DNA from 2 places in the Rhodococcus sp. G6(2025) genome. Region 1 is predicted to be linked to the other one. Evidence: riboswitches for the same ligand, from Rfam matches in the RefSeq annotation. Region 1 holds a riboswitch; the other holds the start of a gene.

Evidence for each region. Region 1 has a riboswitch for S-adenosylmethionine ahead of ACLIVD_RS29940 (putative leader peptide). Riboswitches for the same ligand answer to the same signal wherever they lie in the genome.
Region 2: another riboswitch for S-adenosylmethionine. It lies ahead of ACLIVD_RS03690 (aminotransferase class V-fold PLP-dependent enzyme); the one in region 1 lies ahead of ACLIVD_RS29940 (putative leader peptide).

What each region holds. Positions count from the first base shown of each region.
Region 1 covers NZ_CP179750.1:6,468,350-6,472,555, forward strand. The annotation lists gene ACLIVD_RS29935 (ABC transporter substrate-binding protein) at 1-1,525, opposite strand, end outside; gene ACLIVD_RS29940 (putative leader peptide) at 1,679-1,762, opposite strand; SAM riboswitch class I at 1,767-1,860, opposite strand; gene ACLIVD_RS29945 (NtaA/DmoA family FMN-dependent monooxygenase) at 1,908-3,302, opposite strand; gene ACLIVD_RS29950 (LLM class flavin-dependent oxidoreductase) at 3,318-4,206, opposite strand, start outside.
Region 2 covers NZ_CP179750.1:762,168-766,373, forward strand. The annotation lists gene ACLIVD_RS03680 (purine-cytosine permease family protein) at 1-647, opposite strand, end outside; gene ACLIVD_RS03685 (MlaD family protein) at 944-2,191, shown strand; SAM riboswitch class IV at 2,272-2,386, shown strand; gene ACLIVD_RS03690 (aminotransferase class V-fold PLP-dependent enzyme) at 2,438-3,733, shown strand; gene ACLIVD_RS03695 (putative leader peptide) at 3,762-3,830, shown strand; gene ACLIVD_RS03700 (LLM class oxidoreductase) at 3,880-4,206, shown strand, end outside.

The sequences.
Region 1 (4,206 bases):
GGATCCACAGACCGTTGTCGAGCACCTGCTGCTGGGCGTCGGCGACGAGCGCGCTCCGCTCGGTGGTGTCGGTGGTGGCGAGTTGCTTCGCGAGCACGTCGTCGAGCGCGGGAAACGGTCCGCGGTTGTTCAGGTTGCGGCCGTCGAGGCCGAACTGGGTGCGGAGGATGTCACCGTCGGCGCGGGTGCTGTTGTAGTAGGTGGCGTCGAAGTCCTTGGAATTCTGGCGGGCGATGGACTCCGGAGTGGACACGAGATTCAGCTGCAGATCCACTCCCACCTCTTTGAGCTGCTGCTGCACCAGTTCGAGGATGGCCTGGTTGCCGGCGAACACGGAGCTGAACAGAACGGGGAAGCTCAGCTTCTGACCGCTCTTCTCGCGGATGCCGTCGGCACCGGGAACCCAGCCCGCCTGATCCAGAATCGACTTCGCCTTCTCCGGGTCGTACGACACGTCCGGCAGCGCCACGTAGCCCGGGGTGCGACTGGCCAGCGTGCTGGTGGCGGGTGTGAAGTTGGGACCGAGTACGGTGTCGACCAGTTCCTGCCGGTTGATCGCCGGGACCAGCGCGCTGCGCACGACGGGGTCGACGAGCGGTCCGCGAGTCACGTTGGGCTGGAAGCCGAACGGGGTCCCGGGGTTCGACGTGGTGAGCACCTGCCCGCCCGCGCCTTCGATCTGCGGGGCGTCCTGCGGCAACGCGTCACTGATCGCGTCCAGCTGTCCCGAGGACAGGCTGCCCGTGCGGACGCCGGATTCGGGCACGACGCTGAACTCGATGGTGTCGAGGTAGGCCTCGCCGTCATGGCCGAACACGTCCGAACCCCAGTTGTATCCGGCGCGCTTGGCGAGGGTCACCGACTTGTCCTGCTGGTAGTCGGCGTACGTGAACGGTCCGGTGCCCGAGATGGTGCCGGTGCACCGTTCTTCGGCGGACTTCGCGACGGACGCATCGGACAGGATGCCCAGCTGCGGGGTGGACGACGCCTGCAGGAACTGCGCGTTGGGTGCGGCGAAGTCGACCTGCGCCGTCAGCGGGTCGATCACGGTGGTACCGGTGTAACCGGCGAGGTAGCTGGCACCGAGCGGGGCCTTGGCGCCGGAGAGGGTGTTCACGATGGCGTCGAGATTCTTCTTCACCGACTCCGCGGTGAAAGGCGTTCCGTCACTGAACGTCACCCCCTCCTTCAGGTGGAACGTGAAGGAGGACGCGTCGGCGCCGGTTTCCCAGCTCTCGGCGAGCCACGGCTTCAGTTCGCCCGTCTCCGGGTCCTGGTCGGTGAGCGAGTCCACCACCTGACGAGCCACGTAGACCGTCTGATTCGTGCCCGACTGCGCGGGGTCGGCGCACGTGGGTGCCTGGGACAGGCCGTAGCGGAGTGTGCCGCCGGGCTGCGCGGGGCCCGCATCCGCGGAGGAACTGCTGGAACCGCCACCGCAGGCGGTGAGCGCCGTGGCCAGCACGGCAACGGCACCGATACCTGCTGCGATGCGGGCACCGCGGTGGGGCGAGGACAAAAGCACTGATGGCACCGAGAACTCCGTGATCTCGAAGAAGTGCCGTGCGTGCTGCCAAGTCGATTCGGCAGCGCTCACGCGCACAGGAAGGTGAGGGACACCGGATCCGACGCGGATGCGGTGTGAAGAGCCGGAACCCCGACGGATCGGGGTGTCAGGTCAGCTGTGACAGATCGAGGTGGACAGCCGGCAGAGATCGACGTGGAGACGCCCCCAGGCGCTCACGAAACCTTCGGTCAACATCGTTCCTCCATCGATCCCGGCGGTAGCACCCGCACCCGCAGGGCGGGGGGTTGCTGCGACGTCAACGAGCCAGGTCTCTCGGTCGCTCTGGATGGTCGTTACCGAGTGTAAGAGATCGCCGGTCGCCGCGCCACACGGACCCCCGTTACCCCACGGCCTGCCGGGGCGGGAGTTCCCGCCGCGACAGAGCGGGCCGGAGACCGAGATGTTCACGCAGGGTGGAGCCTTCGTATTCCGTTCGGTACGAACCTCGCTCCTGCAATTCGGGCACAAGCAGGTCGACGATCTCGTCGAGTCCGGTGGGCACCAGATACGGCGAGACGTTGAACCCGTCCGTGGCCCCACTGCGAACCCACCGGGTGAGTTCGTCGGCGACCTGCCCGGGAGTACCGGCGAATCCGGAGCGCTGGGTGGTCGCGATCGCAACCTGACGCAGCGACAGGTTCTGCGCCTCTGCCAGGGCCCGCCATTCCCGGGCGATGGCGAGCGGATCCTTTCCGTCACGCGCCGCCCCACGGGTGACGGAGATCGGCGCGGGCACCGGATCGAATTCGGGCAGTGGACCGTCCGGGTCGCGATCGGACAGATCGCGGCCCCAAACCTGACCGACCAGCGACAACGCCGTCTGCCCGGTGTACTGGCCCTCGAGAACCCAGCGCACCTTCTCCTCCACCTCGGACGCGTTCTCCGCGAGCACGATCTGCGTGCCCGGCAGAATCTTGACGTCGTCCTCGGGACGGCCGGCACGACGCAGTCTCGCCCGGATGTCCTCGGCGAAGGCGAGCGCCTCGTCGAAATGCGTTCCGTGCCGGGAGAAGATCACGTCGGTGTGCGCGGCCGCGAAGTCCCGGCCCGCCGGTGAGTCGCCGGCCTGGAAGATGACGGGATGCCCCTGGGCGCTGCGCGGCAGCGTCGGAGTGATCGTGACGTCGAACTGCGACGTGCGCCGGGACACCTCCCGCACCCCGTCCGGGGTCGACCACGACGGCGCGTCGGTGCTCGTCGCGACCGCGCCGTCTACCCACGCATCCCAGATCGCCCGGGCGGTGTCGAGGAACTGCCCGGCCCGCTCGTACCTGTCGGCGTGATCGAGGAAGCCGCCGCGCCGGAAGTTCTCACCGGTCCACGCGTTGTCCGTGGTGACGGCGTTCCAGCCGGCACGGCCACCGGACAGCAGGTCCAGCCCGGACAGCCGCCGGGCGAGGTCGGCGGGCTCGTTGTAGGTGGTGTTCTGGGTGGCCACCAACCCGATGTGCCGGGTGATGCCGGCCAGCGCCGCGAGCTGGGTGATCGCGTCCGGCCTGCCCACGATGTCGAGATCGAGAATCTTGCCTTCCTGTTCCCGCAGGCGCAGGCCCTCACCGAGGAAGAAGGCGTCGAACAGGCCGCGCTCGGCGGTCAGTGCCACCCGACGGAACGTTTCGAAGTCGATCTGCGACCCGCTCGACGGATCGGACCAGATCGTCGTGTGGTTGACGCCCTGGAAGAAGACACCGAAGTGCACCTGGGCGCCGGGTCTGGCGTACGAGTTGTCGGTCATGTTCTCCACAACCTTTCAGCGAGAGGAGTCTTCGAGGCGCTCGGCCTGGAATCGGGTGACGGGACGGTCGAGGCCCAGCGTGCTGCGCAGGGTAGAACCGGGAATGGGACGGTGCGCGATGCCGGCACGGAGAAGTGCCGGGACCACGGACCGCGCGAGCACCGGAAGATCCTCGTCGACGACGGCCGGATGCAGGCGCACACCGTCGACGTGCGTATCCAGGGCCCGCAACAGTTCCAGCAGACCGGTGGCATCGCCGGCGAACGACAGCCGTCCGCTCGGCGGGGCAGGCGTCGACGAGCCGAGCGCGACATCCAGTTCGGCGACCACCAGCGGTGCGCCGCCGGCCTTCGCGCGCCCGGCGGCCCCGACGGTGTCCGCGAGTGTCGGTCCGGACACCAGCACCACGTCGACCAGCGACGGATCCGTGTGCCCCGCGCGGCCGAACACCACCAATTGCCCCTGCGGTGGCCGGGGCACGATGGCCGGACCCTTCACCGAATACGTCTCGCCCCGGAAGTCGATGTAGTGCAATCGGTCGCGGTCGACGAAACGTCCGGTGGCGTAGTCGCGGATCACCGCGTCGTCCTCCCACGAATCCCACAGGTCCCGGACCACGGTGATCGCGTCCCGCTCCTCCCGCGCGAGGTCGGCGGGTGTGGTGACCTCCGCCCGGCCCAGTGCGCTCGCGACCCGCGGGTCGGTGTCGCGCGCCGCGATCCAGCCGCCGCGACCGCGCGACGCGTAGTCGAGCGTCGCGAGCTGGGAGGACGTGTGGAACGGCTCGGCGTACGTGGTGCCGACGACCGGTACGAGTCCGATCGTGCTGGTGGTCGCGGCGACGAACGCTGCGCGGTTCACCGCGTCGATCCGGCCGACGGGTCCCCCGTCGGCGCCGGGCGGC
Region 2 (4,206 bases), 2.3 Mb from region 1:
CCGCTGCCCGACCCGCCGTCGAAGCGACCCCCGAACGCGAACACACCGAGCAGGAGCAGCGCGGCAACGACGGGCAGCACGAACTTCTGGAGCGCGACCACCGTGCCGTGGCCGAACAGCGCGACGGCCACGATCTCGGCGGCGATGATGCCGTAGCCGAGGGCGAGCATGCCGTTGTCGACCGGTGTGCCGAGCAGGCGGTGGGCGGCGGCGATCAGCGCGTCACCCGAGGTCCAGACCGCGATCGCGGCGTACGCGAGGGCGAAGAGCAGGGTGAGCCCCGAGCCGATCATCCGTCCGCTCACTCCGAAGTGCGCACCACTCGACACGGTGTTGTTCGTGCCGGTGCGCGGGCCCAGGAGTGACAGGGGAGCGATGAGGAGCGTGCCGAGTCCGATGCCGACCGCGCTGGCCGCGATCGCGCTGCCGAACCCGAGTCCGAACGTGATGGGGAGCCAGCCGAACACGATCACCGAGAACGCCAGGTTGCCGCCGAAGAACACGGCGAGCATGTTGAGCGGTCGCGAATCGCGTTCCGATTCGGGGATGTATTCCACGCCGATCGTCTCGACGTGTCCGAAGCGGTCCTCCGGCGGGGAGGGGGCGGTGTCGTCGAGGGGCGTCGTCGGGTCGAGATTCGTGGACACTGCGGACCTCACATTTCGGGGCGGAGGTGACTGTCATCACGTCCTGTTGGGAACCGAAGATATTCCAAACTGAAAATTCAGTCAAGACCGTCGAGTGACGTGCGCCACCGAGGGTGGTTCGGAGTTTGCGCTGCTACGGCGACCGGACTAGATATATGTGTGACCGCTTGTCTCACGTATCCCACTGTCATCGGAGTGCCTGTGTCTGCCGCCGCCATCAACAGTCATTTCGCGAACCGGTGCCTGCCAGCCGCAGCGGGGACGGCGTTCGGGCGACGCGACATCGAGGGTCGACGGTGAGGTCGCCGCTCGTCCGGTGGCAGCTGATCGGCTTCGTTCTCGTGGCTCTCACGGGCCTCGTCTACGTGGGTGCCAACTATGTGCGCCTGGGCAATCTCCTCGGGTTCGGCGAATACACCGTGCACCTCGAATCGGAGACGTCGGGCGGCATCTTCACCAATGCGGAAGTCGCCTACCGCGGCGTGCCGGTCGGCCGCGTCGGGGACATGTCCCTGACCCCGGACGGCGTCGTCGTCGAACTGAGGATCGACACGAGCGCGCCCGACATTCCCGCCTCCGCGAAAGCCGTCGTGGCCAACAGGTCGGCGATCGGCGAGCAGTACGTCGACCTTCGGCCCGCCACCGATCGGGGGCCGTTCCTCGCGGACGGGTCCCGAATCGCCGCCGCCGACACGTCGACGCCGGTGCCCGTCGAAGAATTGCTCGCCAGCACACGGGGATTGACGGAATCCGTGCCGATCGACGCGCTCCACACCGTCGTGACGGAACTCGGTGCGGCATTCGACGGCAAGGGCAAAGACCTTCAGTCGCTCGCGGATTCGTTGTCCGGGCTGTCGGGGTCGGGCTCCGAATCGCTCGATCGGACAATGGCTTTGGTGCGCGACGGTCGCACTGTACTGGATACGCAGTCCGAACAGTCCTCGGCGATCAAGGATTTCAGTGCCGACCTGGACTCGCTCGCGGATCGTCTGCGCAGCAGCGACCCGGACGTCCGGCGGCTGATCGACAACGGAAATCCGGCGAGCGATCTACTGGGGCAACTCGTCTCGGAGGCCGGACCCGGTGCCACGACGAACCTCGCCAACCTGTCCGTCACGGCGAAGGCGATCTCGGTGCAAGCCACCGCCCTGCAGACCCTGTTCGTGTACCTGCCGGGGGTGGCGGCAGCGTCGTCGACCATTGCGCCCGACGACGGAACCGTGCACCTGGGCCTGGTGGCCGAGACCAACAATCCGCCGTCGTGCACCGTCGGCTACGAGGGCACCCAGGCGATCCTCCAGGAGATGAAGCGGAACGACCCGAACTTCGACGACACGCAGCAGGACTTCCCGCAGAACACCGCCGCGTCCTGCGAAGCCCCACAGGGCAGTCTCACCGGCGTCCGCAGTGCGAACCGGATCGTGTTCGGCGACCCCGCCACCGTTCAGCCGTGGGACTCCACGCCCAAGAAGGACCCGAACAGGCTGGACCTCAACCCGATTGCGAATCAGCTCGCCCCGCTCCTCGGGGTGACTCCCAACTGACGCGAGTTCTCGGTCCCGGATCCGGGACCCTCCGGGTTTCGGGTTGACAACAGCGCGTCGATCCTGCAATCTTCGAAACAGGTCACGAGTACCAGCGTCAAGCCCCGGCTAGCTGGTCGGCAACCCTCCACCGCGGCGGGGTGCTCCGGGTGACGACCAGGCTGAGGTCCATACCGGACCCGGCAAGCGCGGACTCCGAGAGGGCACCGACCCTGCGACGAGTCCCTGACTACGAGGGATGTCGTGATGACTGCTGTACTGACCGCTGACGTGTGTGTTGCCCCCTTGGCCCAGGTTTCGGGCTCCGACCTGCGGGTTCCGCTCGTTCAGGGCGGCGACTGCGCCTACGTCAACTTCGACTACGCCGCCAGTGCGCCGGCGTTGGCGCAGGTGACCGACCGGATCGGGGCACTGCTACCGACGTACTCCAGCGTGCACCGCGGCGCCGGCTACGCGTCGCGGGTCTCGACCGAGTGCTACGAGAACGCCCGCGACTCTGTCGCCCGGTTCGTCGGAGCGGGGGAGGACCAGGTGGTGGTCTTCACCCGGAACACGACCGACTCGCTGAATCTGCTGGCCGGCTGCGTCCCCGGCAGCACCGTCGTCCTCGACATCGAGCATCATGCGAACCTGCTGCCGTGGAAGAACTCTCGCGTCGTGAGGGCGGCGGACACGCTGGAGGAGACGGTCCGCCTGCTCGTCGCAGAACTGTGCTCCAAGCCCACCGCCCTGCTCGCGGTGACGGGTGCATCCAACGTGACCGGCGAGGTTCTGCCGATCGCCGCCCTCGCCGAGGTGGCGCATCGTTGCGGCGCACGGATTCTCGTCGACGCCGCTCAGCTCGCGCCGCACCGGCGCATCGACGTCGAGGAGTGGGGCGTCGACTACCTCGCGTTCTCCGGGCACAAGCTGTATGCCCCCTTCGGCGCCGGTGTGCTGGTGGGCCGCCGGGACTGGCTGGACGCCGCCGAGCCCTATCTCGCAGGCGGCGGGGCGGTCCGGAACGTGACCGTCGAATCGACCCAGTGGGCGCCCGCCCCTGCCCGGCACGAGGCCGGAACCCCCAACGTGCTCGGCGCGGCGGCGCTCGCCGCCGCGTGCGATGCACTGTCCGAGCTGGACTTCGGCACGGTGGCCGCACACGAGGCGGCACTCACCGGCCGGCTCCTCGACGGCCTCGGCTCCGTCGACGGCCTGGAGTTCCTGCGGCTGTGGTCGGACGCCCCCGACACCGTGGGGATCGTGACGTTCACGATCGACGGGTTCGAGCCGGGAGAGATCGCCGCCTACCTCTCCGCCGAACATGGAATCGGAGTTCGCGACGGGCGGTTCTGCGCCCATCCTCTGCTGGGCCGCCTCGGCAGGCCCGACGGCGCCGTGCGGGTGAGTGTGGGTCTCGGAAGCTGCTCCGAGGACGTGGATCGGCTGGTCGACGCGGTGCGCACCCTGGTGGCGGGCCGCCGGAGCTGGACCTACGCCAAGGAGAGCGGCCAGTGGAATCCGGTGCCGGAGACGCGTTTTTCGCGGGACGCGCTAGTATGACCGCATGGCATCGCAGGCTGGGAGCACAATGATTGCTCACTGGTGCCGTCGGCATGTCGATCTGTGCCGAACCGCCTCGGGTATGTGTTCGAGCTGACCGTTCTTCCAGCTCCGTTTCATTCACACGTCATTCCCGAGGAACCCCTATGTCTCGAGACAATGCCTTCGTATCCCGTCCACTTCGCGTCGCCGTCGAACTGACCGGCTCCGGCCACCACCCGGCGGCCGAGGGTGCCACCGGCACGCGGCCGATCAACGGCGCGGACTACTGGGTGGACCTGACCGCCGATTCGACGGATCAGCTCGACCTCACGTCGTTCCCGCCGAACGTCGTCCGGATCCGGGCGTCCGATCTGCGTGAGGCGCAGCAGGAACGCGCACGGATCCGCGCCGAACTCGTCGCCGACGGTCGCGACCCCGACAGCGTCACCGTCCTGGTGGACCTCGAGGTGCTCATCGCCGTGGAGGCCCGC